2 regions of the Bordetella genomosp. 5 genome follow, and region 2 is predicted to be linked to the other one. Evidence: predicted binding sites of a transcription regulator. Region 2 holds the regulator's gene; the other holds the start of a gene.
What was found. The regulator FNR, encoded in region 2, switches genes on or off when oxygen is low (the NO sensors DNR and NnrR bind a similar motif). The targets are predictions, from matches to a motif close to TTGATNNNNATCAA.

Region 1 (7,185 bases), on a different contig from region 2:
GGCGCCGGCGATGACCTTCAGGTGGTCGGTAGCCTGGATGTTGGCGCGCGTATACAAACCGAACTCGCTGGTACGCCCATCGTTGCCGTTGACCTGGTCCATGTCCGGGAGCGTCATATCGATGACCGGCGCGTAGACATTGGTGGGAAACACGGTGCCGCCGCCGTAGCTGAACTGCTTGCGCGTATGGCTGTAGTCAGCGCCAACCAGCAGGCTGTGTTCGCGCCCGAAGGCCTCGATCGGCAGGTTCAGGTTGGCATCCGCACCGGTGGTTTTCCAGTGATTGCGGTACGACCATGCGATGAGATTGGTGGCGCCGGTGACGGGATCCACCGCCCGATTCGGCCAGGTCGTCAGGCGCGTCGGCGTATCCGTGTCTCGATGGAACACGCTGGCCTTCACAGTGCCGCCGCCCGCCAGCCCGTGCTCCAGGTCGGCGAACAGCTCCGTGGTTTCCTCTTCGATCCGATTCCAGGCAGCGCTCAGGTTGGTGCCGCGGCGCACGTCGAGTAGCGAGCCGTCGGCGTACGCGGGCAGGCCGAACGCGGGCGTGCTGCGCGAGCGCTGATGCGTGAGGCCGGTGGCCAGCTTGGTGCGCGGCGTGAGATCGGCCTCGACGATACCGTAAAGCGTGGGCCGCTCCGAGCTCACGCGATCCACGAACGAACCGCGATCCTCATAAGCGGCGATGAACCGTCCACGCACCTTTCCCTCGCTGTCGAACGGCGTGCTCAGATCGGCCACCGCGCGGTAGTAATCCCACGAGCCCACACTGGCTTGCGCGCTGAAGGCGAAGTCCTGCAGGGGCCGCTTGCGCACGAGGTTCACACTGCCGCCCGGCTCGCCTGTGCCCTGGTACAGCCCGGAGGGGCCACGCAGCACTTCGATGCGATCGTAGATGGCGAGATCGAAACCCGCCGACAGATTCCCCGCCCCCGCAGGCGTGCGCATTCCGTCGACCTGAATCGCGTCGAGCGTGTAGCCGCGCGAGATAAAGCCCGAGATATCGCCGCCGCTCGAAAGCGTCTCCACCGTGATCCCCGTCACGTTGCGCATCGCGTCCGACAGGCTGTTCAAGTTCTGGTCATCGAGCTGCTGACGCGTCACCACCGACACCGACTGCGGAATCTCTCTGAGCGTCTGCGTGCCCTTCCCCAGCGTGACCGCATTGCTGGTGTATGACTGCGTGCCTTCGCTGGTGGCGCGCTCGCCGACGCCCATTACGGTCACGGCCTCCAGCTGCGTGACGCCGCCCGCGCTCTGCAAGGAATAGGTACCCGCGCCGCTCGGCACGGCACGATACGCCGAACCCGCGAGCAGGCGGTCGAAACCCTCCTGCACGCTCATCTGCCCGGAGATCCCCGTGCTCTGGCGGCCCGCCAGCCAGGCGGGGTCGTACACGATCTGCACCACCGCCGCGGCGGCGTAGCGGGCAAGCACGGTATCGAGCGGGCCCGGGCCGATCGCCACGTCGTGAATCTGCGAAGCCGGCGCGGCGGTCTGTGCGCCGGCAGCGGCACTCGCCAGGGCCGAGCACCAGAGCGCCGACCAGATCAATGCCTTGCGGGATCCCCTGCCCCGCGGTGCGCGTACACGTGCCATCACTCTTTCATCCTTTCGTCGTCAAGCAAGAAGCGCCCGCATCCCCTCGATGCGGTGTCACTACCTACTCCGCACGAGAACGAAAAAGTGATCACCTCGCAGCAAAATATTTTGGCGCCACCGCTCAAGCGTCGGCCGGCCCCACCGACACCCAATAGCGCGTGACGCGCCGCACCGCGATCGGCAGGCGTTCGGCCAGGGCGGCCAGCGCCGCATCGGTGTCGCGCAGCGACAGCGCGCCCGACACCCGCAGCTCGGCAACGGCAGGGGCGCAGCGCAACACGCCGGGGCGGTGCCGGGCCAGCTCCGCCACCACATCGGCGAGGCGCTGATCGCGCACGACCAGCATCCCCCGCTCCCACAACGCCGCGCTGTCGTCCACCGGCGCGAGCGCGCTGGTGCCGGCAACCGTGAAACTGGCCCGTTGCCCCGCGTCGATGCGCAGCGGCGGGGCATGCACCGGACGCGCCATCACCGCGTGCTCGAACACCATCACCTGCGTACGGTCCTCGAGCAGGCGCACCGAAAAGCGCGTCCCCAATGCCTGCACCTCGCCTTGCGGCGTCTGCACCACGAAGGGCCGGTAGGCGCCCTGCGGCTTCTGGCCCGTGGTGACCAGCACCTCGCCGGCCAAAAGAACCAGCCTGCGCTCGGCGGCGCCGTAGCGCAGATCGACCGCGCTGCCACTGTTCAACACCAGCCGTGTGCCATCTTCCAGCGTGCGGCTCAGTGGCTCTCCCGCGGCGGTACGCAGATCCGCCCGCCAGGCGGGCGCCTCACGCCACACCATCCAGCCGACCGGCACGGCCACGCCCAAGCCCAGCGTGGCGCGCAGCACGGCGCGCCTGCCCTGCCGCTTGCGCGTGGCGCGCAGCACATCGTGTCCGATGCGCGCTGGCACCCCTTCGAAGGCGCCCAGCACCTGCTCCGCGCGTGCCCAAGCCCGGGCGTGCGCCTCACCCTGAGCCAGCCAGCGTTCGAATGCGCGGTGCGTGATGACATCGGCGGGCTCGTAGCGCAGCCGGATCACCCAATCGGCCGCTTCTTCGAACAGTGGATCGTCAGGCCCAGCCGTCATGGCCTGAAAACCCAGGCGGGCACAGGCAAGGCCACCGACGTCGGCGCAATCACATGGGAAGTCATGCGGCGGCCGTCATGCACGCCACCAACGCTTTCTGCAGGTGGCGCCGCACCGTGATGACGGGTTTGCCCGTCTGCTCGGAGATCTGCTGCAGCGTCAGCCCGTCGAGCTGGGCCAGCAGGAACATCTCGCGGGTGGCCGCGGGCAGCCGCTGCAACATGGCGTCGATCGCCACCAGCGTCTGCACGATCATGAGACCCGTTTCGGGCGGCGGGACCTGCGGCTGCGGCAGGTGCGCGATCGCCTCAATGTAGGCCTGCTGCACCGCGCGGCGGCGCCAATGATCGACCAGCAATCCCTTGGCAATATGCGTGATCAACGCGCGCGGCTCGTCCTGCAGTACGGGTGGACGCCGCGCGGCCATCAGCCGCACGAACGTGTCCTGCGCCAGATCGGCCGCGTCGCTGCTGTCGCCCAGCTTGCGATGGAGCCAGGTTTGCAGCCAGCCATGGTGATGGCGATACAACTGCTCGACCGCGGGGAGAGAAAGAGAGTCGGTAGATGACAAGATGCCCTGCAGTCTACCGAATGCGAATAAGAAATACTATTAATTAGAACGAAGCACCCGGTGCCACCGCGGCGCGGGCGCAACAACGGGCCGGCGGTTGCGTTGCGGCTATGTCTGCCGGGCGCCGGCCAACCCCGTGCCGGCGACGGCGCTGCACCCTGGCCCACACCGTCGCCGAGCAGGGAGACCGTCAATCAGGGAGCCAGCGTCAGCTCGCCCTTCATCAGCGCCGAGTGGCCCGGGAACGTGCAGTAGAAGCTGTACTTCTGACCCGCGGCCAGCTTGGCCACGTCGAACGTGGCGGTGTCTTTCTCGCCGCCGCCCAGCATCTTGGTGTGCGCGATCACGCGGGTATCGCCTTCCTTGAAATAGCCCTTGGCGGCACCGGCCGCCATGGCTTCGCCGATCACGCCCTGCATATCGGCCGTGCTCGACAGCACCCAGTTGTGGCCCATCACGTTCACCGGCAGCTTGCCCGCATGCGCCAGCGTCACCGAAAACGTTTTGCACGACTTCGGCACTTGAATGGCCTTGGTGTTGTATTGCATCTGGTCGTTGGACGAGATCTCGACCGCGCACTCATTGGCGAACGCCGGCGAGGCAAGCAGGGTCAGTGCGATCAATGCAGCATGTTTGGCGAATACCACGGAACACTCCTTCGAATTCGGTAAGCCGCGCGCACCCCGCGCGCGGCGCGCATCTCACGGTGTCCCGGCCATGACCCGGTAACCGCACGACGACGCAGACAGAGCGTACCGCTGCAGTTGAAGAATAGTGTTGATATGGGACAAGTATCGAGCACGCGCTCCGAGAACGAACACCGTTGTTCTTTCTCATCAAGAGTGGGCGCGCGCAAACGGAATGCCGATTCAAATTGCGCTTTTGCCCGCTACTCGACAGCGACCATTTATAGTTGGCACTTCTTCACGCGAGCTCGTCATGACCAATCCCAACTCCGAATCGCTCATTGCCCTCAAAGATTGCACGGTACTTGGTGCCAGTGGCTTTCCGTTCGACACCGGGACCCCTGTCACTATCGGCTTTCTCGGCGCCGATGTCATATGCACGAGCGGGCAGCAAATCGCCAAATTTTCACTCGTCGAAGTGTTGGATATTGAGATAACCGGCCCGGGGACGACCGTCAGTGGCGGAGGATTTTTGGGCGGAGGCTTTGGCGTCGAGGGAGCGCTGCAGGGGATGGCCATCGCCGGCGTGCTCAATGCACTCACAACAAAGAAGACTACCCACACGTTCCTGACCATCACCACCAACTTCGGTGAGCTGCATCTGCACTACGGTCTGATGGAGCCAGGCGCCTTGCGCATTTACCTGTCGGGAGTTTTTGTGCATCTCAGGCGCATGAACGCTCAATGGGCTAATGCACGGGTCCAGCTCATTTCTGCCCAAGTGGCTGCGGGCGCCATCGCAGCCGAAGATGCGGAGATCTATAAGTCTCGCGTCCTGTCTCCCGCCGTCTGGCCAGACCCCTACGCCGAACAAAAGGCGCTTGCACGCATGGAAGAACTGGCCTTTCAGGAGGCCCCGAAGGGCCGATGTCCCAATTGCGAGAAGATCATCCCTCTTCTAAGCGAAACATGCCCGTTCTGCCGCGCCAATTTCGGCGAGTACGCCCATTGGAAGGTGCTTCCCCTGACCTAGCGCGCCCGCACCAGCTGACCAGCTCTGCAATACCCGGGCACGTACCGGCAAAGCCCTACGGCGTCGCCCACCGGCGCAGCAGGTTGTGATACGTGCGCGTCAGCCGGACCACGGTGTCGTGGCCCGGACCGAGCTGGCTGCCCGCATCCTGAATGGCGCAGTCGAGGTCGAACAGCAAGGTTCGCTGGCCCTCGTCCCGCACCATGCTTTGCATCCAGAAGAACGAACACAGCCGCATCCCGCGGCGCACCGGCGTCACGTAATGCAGGCTGTCCGAGGGGTACAGCACCATGTCGCCCGCCGGCAGTTTGACCGCGTGCTCGCCATAGGTGTCCTGCACCCGCAATTCGCCCCCGTCGTAGCTGTCCGGCTCGGCCAGGAACAGCGTGGCGGACAGATCGGTGCGGATGCTCACACCCGTGCCCGGAATGCGGCGGATGGCGTTGTCGACATGCAGACCAAACGACTGGCCCTCGCCGTACACGTTGAACAGCTTGGGAAAGATGCGCGCCGGCAGTGCCGCCGACATGAACAACGCGGACCGTGCGAGCCCCGCGTCGATCAGGGCGGCGGCCTTCAGCCCTTCTTCCGAATCCGGCGGCAGCTGCAGATTGTCTTTCACCAGCGCCGACTGAAAGCCGGCCGTGCCGCGCCCGTCCTGCCAGTCTGCCTGCAGCAGGAGCTGGCGGCACGCGTGCACCTCGTCGGCGCTCAGCACGCTGGGTATGTGAACCATCATGACGCTGACCTCCGGATGTGTGTGGGCATCAGAACCGATACAGCGCGGACAGCATGGCCGAGCGGCCGTCGCCGTATTCGATCGCCGACGACCGCGCCTGCGTGCCGGCGGTCTGGCGCACGCGCTCGACATACAGCTCGTCGGTCAGGTTCTCGATATTGAGCTGCAGCTTCAGGTTGCGTGTCACGTCGTACGACGCCATGACGCTGTGCACCCAATAAGGGCTCAGCTTGCCATCGCCCTGCGACGTGACATTGCGCGAGCCGACAAAGCGCGTGCCGTAACCCACCGTCCAGCCCTGCGGCAGCACGTACGTGGTCCACAGACTGAAGGAATGGCGCGGCGTGTTGCCCAGCGCCTGGCCGATGCGCGCGGGCGTCACCAGCGACCGTCGCGTCTCGCTGTCGCTGTACGTGTAGTTGGCGAACACATCCCACTTCGGCGTCAGCTTGCCCGAGGCATCGAGCTCGACGCCCTTCACGCGTTGCGCCCCCGCGAGCAGGTAGGAGCCATCGGCCAGCGCTTCGCGGGCATTGGTCTTGTCGACCTGGAACAGCGCACCGCCCACGGCGAGCCGCTTGTCGAACAACTCCCACTTGGTGCCCAGCTCGAGCGTGCGGTTTTTCTCGGGTGCGAGCGAGGACGTGCTCTGACTCACGCCCGAGCCCGTCGTGACGAGAAACTCGGCGGACGGATTGAACGACGTGCCGTAGGCCACGTAAACACGGCCATTCTGCGCCGGCTTGTAGGTGAGCCCGAAACGCGAGCTGAGCTTGCGATCGGACGTGCGGTCGTCGGTGCTCGCGGCAGAGACCGAGTGGCTGGCCGAGCGGCCGTCGATCCAGTCGTAGCGCAGCCCGACGTTGGCATCGACACGCTCGCTGAGCGCGACCGTGTCCATGGCATAGATCGCCTTGGTGTCGAGCCGGGTTTTGTTGCGGGCCGATATCTTTTTATCGACGGCGCCGCGCCAATACCCCGGCGGATTGGCCAGGGCATAACCCGCTGCGGGGAACAGCCTGCTGATGTTGTACGAGTACGTGTCCCGCTCGTAGTCTTCCTGCGAGAACTCCACGCCCGTCACGAGGGTGTGCTGCAGCCCCATCGTGCCGAACTTGCTCGTCAGATTGGTTTGATTGGCCCACATGGTCGTGTGCGAATCGCGCCCGTAAGCCTGCGGGCCGGCGGGCTTGTAGTAGCCCGTGCGCATGCCCTGGCGGTTCACGTGCGAGGCGGAGATCACGGTGTCGCGATTCAACGATGCATAGCGCAGCGTGTTCTGCAGCTTCAGGCTTTCCGAGAACGTATGCTCGAGGCGGGCGGTCGCCGTGTCGGACTGAATTTTGTCTTTGTCGAGATTGCGCCAGCCGAAGTAAGCGTGGCGCGACACGCCATCGAGCGGCTTGCCGCGGAAGGCCGGCACGCCATAATCGGGCACGTTGTCGTCGGTCTGATGAAACACGCTGACCGTAAAGGTGGTGGGACCGTTCAGGCCCAACGCGAACGACGGCGCGATCCCCCAACGCTTTTTCTCGA
Region 2 (7,185 bases):
CGGGCATTATCGGCTGCCGGGCCGGCTCGTCCCCATGCGGGGTTTCCCGGCGGGCGGCGTTGTTTCGCTTTGGCACCAATGTCTCGGCGGCGTAACGCCCGATCGTCCCTGGCAGGGAATACGATCGAAACGCCCGGCGGCAGGCGCATGGCGCCCTGTCCGTCCGTTCAGTCAGGAGAAATCGATGAAACAAAGACTGCTCACCCTTTGCGCGATCGCCGCGCTCGCGGCCGGTTCCGTTGCACACGCCCAGGCCGTGCAGGAATACAGCTTTCCGAACACGCAGCAAGGCAACCTCTCGCCGCCGTCGACGCTGCGGATCACGGAAAGCGGCGGCACCGTCGCCGCGCCGCCGCCCCCGATCCGCGATACCCCGCAAAGCGTGCGCGAGTACGAGCGTTGCCGTACCGTGTCCGACCGCGCCGCGGTCACCAATCAGCAGCGTCAGGACGGCGTGGCGCAGTGCCTGAAAGAGCTGCAATTGCGCCGCCAGGCGGGGCAGTAAGCCGGCAGCGCGCGGGCGGGCGGCCGCCAGCACGATCGGCAGCAGGGCGGCATCGAGCGCTTCGGCCTCGCGGCATAATCGCGCTTTCTTCAGTGGCCGTGTCCATGGATCCCGAACTGCTCAACCTGCTGGTGCGCCGCCAGATGCCTTATGGCAAGTACGAAGGCCGCCTGATCGCCGATCTGCCCGGCCACTATCTCGGCTGGTTCGCGCGCAATGGATTTCCCAAGGGCGAGATCGGCCGCCTGCTCGCGCTCATGTACGAGCTCGACCACAACAATCTGCGGCCTCTGCTCGACCCCCTGCGCGAGGGCGGCAAGCCGGCGGGGCCACCCGCCTGAGGCTGCGCCACCGCGCCCGCGCCCGGGCGCGGTCCGGGTTCGACCAGCCGATTACGCGGGCCGACGCAAGGTGTCGACCAGCGCCTGCACATACCCCGGCGACTGCGCGAGCCCCCGCACGCACAGCACCAGTTGCCGGTTGGCCCAGGGATCGGTCAGTTCGAGCCGCCTGACCCGCGCCGTGCGGCGCAGCCGCTGGGCCGACGAGTTCGGCAAGACCGCCACCCCCACGCCGCGCTCCACCATGCGCAGCACCGCCGAGAACGTGCGCAGCCGCACCCGCGCTCGCAGGCGCTGGCCGGCGCGCGCGGCCTGGTCGTCGAGGTGGGCCGACAGCGCGCTGGCGGTCTCCAGGCCCACGTAGTCGTGGCGCAGCGTTTCCACGAAGCGCACGGGGGCGTCGCGCCGGGCCAGTTCATGGTCGGGCGGCACCAGCAGCACCAGGCGGTCATCGCGAAACGGCAGCACGTCCAGACCGCTCAGGTCGACGGCGTTCGACAGGATGCCCACATCGGCCACGCCCTGCGAGACCGCGGGCACGATGCGATAGCTGGGCTGCTCCTGCAGTTCCACGTCCACGTTCGGATAGGCGCGCAGGAAGTCGGCCAGCGGATCCGGCAGGAATTCCGACATGACGGCGGTGTTGCACCACAGCCGCACCTGACCCTTGAAGCCGAGCGCGTACTCGCCCAGATCCTCTTCCATCCGGTTGACCTGTTGCAGCAGGCCGCGCGCATGGTGGGCCAGCGCGACGCCGGCCGGCGTGGGCGTGACGCCGCGGCGCTCGCGCGTGACCAGCGCGGTGCCGACCGAGGTCTCGAGGGCACGCAGCCGCGCGCTGGCCGACGGCAGCGCCAGGTGGGACAGCGCCGCGCCGGCGGTGATGCTGCCGGCATCGACGATGTGCAGGAACAGGCGCAGATCGGTCAGGTCGAAATGCATGGCGGTCTCTGAAGGTGCTGCCTACGGAAAAGCCGAAGGCAGACTCAGTTTATTGCGCATTTTCAAACCGTGGCGCGGGGCGCAAGATGCGGCCATGCATGCACTCACCGAATTCTATGAAAACGCCGGCCCGGCCCTCTCCGCGATGGTGCTGGGCGCGTTCCTGCTGGCCGGCACCGTCAAGGGTTGCATCGGCCTGGGTCTGCCCACCGTCGCGATCGGACTGTTGAGTCTGGCTATGCCCGCGCCGCAGGCTGCCGCGCTGCTGATCGTGCCCTCGCTGGTCACCAACGTCTGGCAATGCCTGGTGGGCGGCCAGTTCTGGATGCTGCTGCGCCGGCTCGGGCCCATGCTGATCGCGATCTGCGTGGGCAACGCCCTGGGCGCCTATTGGCTCGCCGGCACCGCGGTCGAGGGGGCGTCCAGCCTGCTGGGCTGTGCGCTGCTGCTGTACGCGGCGCTGGGGCTGGCGGCCGTGCGGATGCAGGTGCCGCCTCGGGCCGAGCCCTGGCTGGGCCCGCTCGTGGGCGGCGCCACCGGCCTCGTCACGGCGGCCACCGGCGTCTTCGTGGTGCCGGTGGTGCCTTACCTGCAGGCGCTCGGCCTCGACCGCAACGCGCTCGTGCAGGCGATGGGCATTTCCTTCATGGTGTCCACGCTCGCGATGGCGGGCGGCCTGATCTACAGCGGCGCGCTGGGCACGGGCGAGGCCAGCGCCTCGGTGCTCGCCGTGCTGCCGGCGCTCGCCGGCATGGCGCTCGGTGGCTGGCTGCGCCAGCGCGTCAGCGAAAAGGCGTTCAAGCGCGGCTTCTTCATCGCTTTGTTTTTGCTGGGGGGACACCTCCTGTTCGCAGGCTGAAGGCTGCTGGCCGACGGCGAACACGCAGCGAGGTGCATCGGCATGGGGTATCGCGTTCCGCTTGCGGACCTCGATACCCCGCTTTTTTTGTCGCGCGGTCGGGCCGTGCAATAAGATGACGGCTCGCATCTCCCTGTCAGGCTTTCCATGTCCGATTCGCATCTCGACCTCAGTCAGGCCCCCGAGGGCCACCTCACCGAAACCCTGGAATCCAGCGAGTCCGTCTATCGCGGCCGTTTCCTGCACATCAAGAACGACATGGTGCGGTTGCCCAACGGCAACGTCGCCTCGCGCGAATACGTGGTGCATCCGGGCGCGGTCGTGATCATTCCCCTGCTCGACGACGGCCGCATTCTGCTGGAGCGCCAGTTCCGCTACCCGGTGGGCCAGGTGATGACGGAGTTTCCGGCCGGCAAGCTCGATCCGGGCGAAGACCCGCTCGCCTGCGCCAAGCGCGAGCTCTTCGAAGAGACCGGCTACACCGCCGGCGAATGGGCCAAGGCGGGCATCCTGCACCTGGCCATCGCCTACTCCACCGAGATCATCCACATCTATTTCGCCCGCGGCCTGCGTGCCGGCGAACGTCAGCTCGACGACGACGAATTCCTCGACGTGCGCAGCGCCTCGGTCGACGAGTTTCTCGCCGCCTGTCAGCGCGGTGAAGTGACCGACGCCAAGACGCTCACATGCACCCTCTGGCTGCAGAACGCGCTGAGCGGCGCGTGGTCCCTGCCGTGGCAAGCGGCCTGACGCCGCCGGCGCAAGGGAACGCCGATCCGGCGGCTCCGAGCCATCGCGTGACGCTGCAGCCGTCGGGCTGGCAGTACGACGCACCGCAGGGCCAGTCCCTGATGCGGGCCGCGCGCGCGGTCGGCATCAGGCTGCCGAGCTCCTGCCGCAACGGCACCTGCCGCGCCTGCATGTGCATGCTGGTCAGCGGCGAGGTGCGTTATGAGATCGAATGGCCCGGCGTGACGCGCGAGGAGCGCGAAGAGGGCTGGATGCTGCCCTGTGTGGCGCACGCGCAAAGCGATGTGGTGCTCGAGGTGCCCGACGCGGTGCGTATCGAGCCTGCTTCGACCGCGCCGCGCCAGCGCCTCACCGGCGCGCAGCGCTGAAGATCCGCGGTCTCAGGGCTCGATCGGCAGGCACGGCGCGCCTTTGGGCAACGGTGACGTGGTGTCGCCGAGCAAGGCCCGCGCGCCGCACGTCGAGCCGAACATGGCCGTCGAACTGTGTCCCACGCCCACGACCTGCTGCGCCTGATGCCGCGTGGCGGGCCAGTCGGTGTGCCGCTGCGCCAGCCAGGCCTCGTAGCGCCAATAGCCGGTGCCGCGCGCCCAGCGCGTGGCACCCTGGGCCTCGGCGCCGCAGGTCTTGTCGAGATACTGGTGTTCGGGATTGTTGTCGGCGCTGCCCAGCAGATAGGTCACGTTGCGCTGCAGATATCGCGCGGCGAGTTTGAGCGGATCGGTGACCGACGAGTACGGCGGCATCTGGTCCGGCCCATACTTGTACTGGGTGTAAGTGGGACAAATACCGCGCTCATAGGGGGCGAAACCGCGGCCATCGGCGCGCGGCCGCTCCGGCGTGAGGTACAGATACGACGACGGGTTGGCCACCACGTAGCGCAGGATCAGGCCCGTCTTGCGCAAGGACTCGTCGGCATCGTTGAGCACGGCGTAGCGATGCACCAGCTGAGCGCCGGCGGAGTGGCCGGCGATGACCAGCTCGCGCAGGGCGGGCAGCCGGCCCTGCGCCGTGAGCTCGCGCGCCAGATCGTCGAGCACCTGGATCGAAGTCACGGCGGGTGGGCGGTCCTTCAGGGTCATGCTGGCCGCGCCGTCTTCCCAGCTGGCGCGACGCCATGCCGGCATGCGTCCGAAGCCGGCATCGATCGCGCTGGCGAACTTGGGCGCCACGATGAGCGTGTCGTCGGCGCGTTCCGGGTTGGCGTGATAGAGCTGCGCGACCGATTCGAAGGCGCGATTGGCGTCGCGCGTGACGCCATGGACCACGATCACGACACGGCGGATGCCGCGCAGATCGTCTTCCTGGAGATTCTTGCTGGTGTAGACCGGAAACGCATAGCGTCGGCCGGGTTTGCCCAGCTCGATCGGGCGCCAGGGCGGCGTGGTGACCGGCGCGGGCACGACCGGGGCGGCGTAGGGATCATGGCCTTCGGCGGGCTGGCCGGCGAGCTGGGCGTGGGCTGGCCACGCGCAGCAGAGCGCGGCCAGCGCGGCCGTGGCGGGCCAGCACGTGCGCGGCGCGTTCAGCAATGTTCCTGGCCCAGCAGCTCGAGCAGGGCCGCGTGATCGAGGATGCGCACTTCGCGCTGGTTGATGCGGATCAGGCCCTCGCGCGCAAAGCGCGACAGCAGGCGCGAGACGGTCTCGAGCGTGAGGCCCAGGTAGTTGCCGATCTCTTCGCGGCTCATGCGCAGCACGAATTCGCTCGAGGAGTAGCCCAGGGCGGCGTAGCGTTGCGACAGGTTGAGCAGGAAGGCGGCCACGCGCTGCTCGGAGCGCATCGAGCCCAGCGTGGCGAGCATCTGATGCGAGCGCGAGATCTCGCGGCTCATCAGGCGCCGGAACTGCTGCTGCAGGCTCGGCAGATGGGTGGCCACGCGATCGATCTCGGGCAGGCGGATGACGCAGACCTCGGAGTCTTCGAGCGCGACGGCGTTGGAGACATGGCGGCCTTCGATCATGCCGTCGAAACCCACGATCTCCCCCGGCAGGTGAAAGCCGGTGATCTGCAGTTGTCCCGACGCGTCTTCGAGCTGGGTCTTGAGCGAGCCGAAGCGCACGCCATAGACCGCGTCGAGCGGGGCGTCGAGCTCGTACAGCGGCTTGCCCTTTTCGACACGCACGCGTTCCTTGACCAGGTCGTCGAGCTTTTCGACTTCGCTCGCGGCCATGCCGACGGGAATGCAGACGTGACCGAGCATGCAGCTCGAACAATGTGCGGCATCCGGCGAAATGGCAACCCGTTTTTGCATAGTGACCTCGAGGCTTGAACACCGGCTTTGAGCTAGGCCCGCCGGTTGGTGTTACGTCTGGCGCGCACGCGAGTGTGCGTACCAAATGTGTATAGCGTCGTTACATTGTAGTCCCGCTGGCGCCATCGTAGCGACTCCGGGTGTCAGCGGTGTGATGACGCGCCCGGATTATGTGTAGCGACCCTTTGGTCGCAAGGCCGGGCGCGACGCGACGCGGGGTGGTCTGCGCGCGGCTTCGCACGCGCGAGGCCGTGGGTTGTGCCGGGACGCGTCTCGCGTGTAGTGTATGCCGGGTGCAAGTCGTAGTTCGGCGCTGGACGCCCCCACGCAAATAGGGCAGTGGGTCTTGAAAACCCCACTCGCGTCCGCATATTCAGGTCATCGAGCCGGCTGATCCATCTTCGGCGTGGCTCTCTTCATAGCCAACGACCATCATGCGATTCGACAAACTTACGACCAAGTTCCAGCAAGCCCTGGCCGACGCGCAAAGCCTGGCCGCCCGTAACGACCATCCCTACATCGAGCCGCTGCACGTGCTGGCCGCTCTGCTGGGCGACGCCGACAGCGGCGCGACCAGTCTGCTGGCGCGTGCCGGCGTGGCCGTCAACCGGCTGCAGCCCGCGCTCGACCAGGCCCTCAAGAACCTGCCGCAGGTGCAGGGCAGCGATAACGTCCAGGTCGGCCGCGACCTGCAGGGCGTGTTCACGCGTACCGATAAAGAGGCGGCCCGCCGCGGCGATACCTACATCGCCAGCGAGCTGTTCCTGCTGGCGCTCGCCGACGACAAGAGCGACGCCGGCCGCATCCTGCGCGAAGCCGGCCTGCAGAAGAAGGCCCTCGAAGCCGCCATCGACGCGGTGCGTGGCGGTCAGAACGTCAACGCCGCCGAAGGCGAGTCCAACCGCGAAGCGCTGTCCAAGTACACGCTCGATCTCACCGAGCGTGCCCGCGAAGGCAAGCTCGATCCGGTGATCGGCCGCGACGACGAGATCCGCCGCACCATTCAGATTCTGCAGCGCCGCACCAAAAACAACCCGGTGCTGATCGGCGAACCCGGCGTGGGCAAGACCGCCATCGTCGAAGGGCTGGCGCAGCGTATCGTCAACGACGAGGTGCCCGAGTCCCTGCGGGGCAAGCGCGTGCTGTCGCTCGACCTGGCCGCACTGCTGGCCGGTGCCAAGTTCCGTGGCGAGTTCGAAGAGCGCCTGAAGGCGGTGCTCAAGGAGCTCGCACAGGACGACGGCCAGAACATCGTGTTCATCGATGAGCTGCACACCATGGTCGGCGCCGGCAAGGCCGAGGGCGCCATGGACGCCGGCAACATGCTCAAGCCCGCGCTGGCGCGCGGCGAGCTGCATTGCATCGGCGCGACCACGCTCGACGAATACCGCAAGTACATCGAAAAAGACGCCGCGCTCGAACGCCGCTTCCAGAAGGTGCTGGTGGGCGAGCCCGACGTCGAGTCGACGATCGCGATTCTGCGCGGCCTCCAGGAGCGCTACGAGCTGCACCACGGCGTGGACATCACCGACCC

Region 1: a site for FNR is predicted at 4,029-4,042, ahead of azu (azurin). Genes of this name have one in related genera too.

Annotation. Positions count from the first base shown of each region.
Region 1 is NZ_NEVP01000010.1:118,824-126,008, forward strand. Features, by position in the region: gene CAL25_RS16040 (TonB-dependent siderophore receptor) at 1-1,602, opposite strand, end outside; gene CAL25_RS16045 (FecR domain-containing protein) at 1,727-2,680, opposite strand; gene CAL25_RS16050 (sigma-70 family RNA polymerase sigma factor) at 2,742-3,251, opposite strand; gene azu (azurin) at 3,446-3,898, opposite strand; gene CAL25_RS16060 (hypothetical protein) at 4,191-4,910, shown strand; gene CAL25_RS16065 (Fe2+-dependent dioxygenase) at 4,966-5,649, opposite strand; gene CAL25_RS16070 (TonB-dependent receptor) at 5,678-7,185, opposite strand, start outside.
Region 2 is NZ_NEVP01000007.1:224,937-232,121, reverse strand. Features, by position in the region: gene CAL25_RS13055 (hypothetical protein) at 185-505, shown strand; gene CAL25_RS13050 (DUF3820 family protein) at 610-846, shown strand; gene CAL25_RS13045 (LysR family transcriptional regulator) at 898-1,788, opposite strand; gene CAL25_RS13040 (sulfite exporter TauE/SafE family protein) at 1,883-2,647, shown strand; gene CAL25_RS13035 (NUDIX domain-containing protein) at 2,795-3,397, shown strand; gene CAL25_RS13030 (2Fe-2S iron-sulfur cluster-binding protein) at 3,445-3,765, shown strand; gene CAL25_RS13025 (hypothetical protein) at 3,778-4,887, opposite strand; gene fnr (fumarate/nitrate reduction transcriptional regulator Fnr) at 4,923-5,651, opposite strand; gene clpB (ATP-dependent chaperone ClpB) at 6,086-7,185, shown strand, end outside.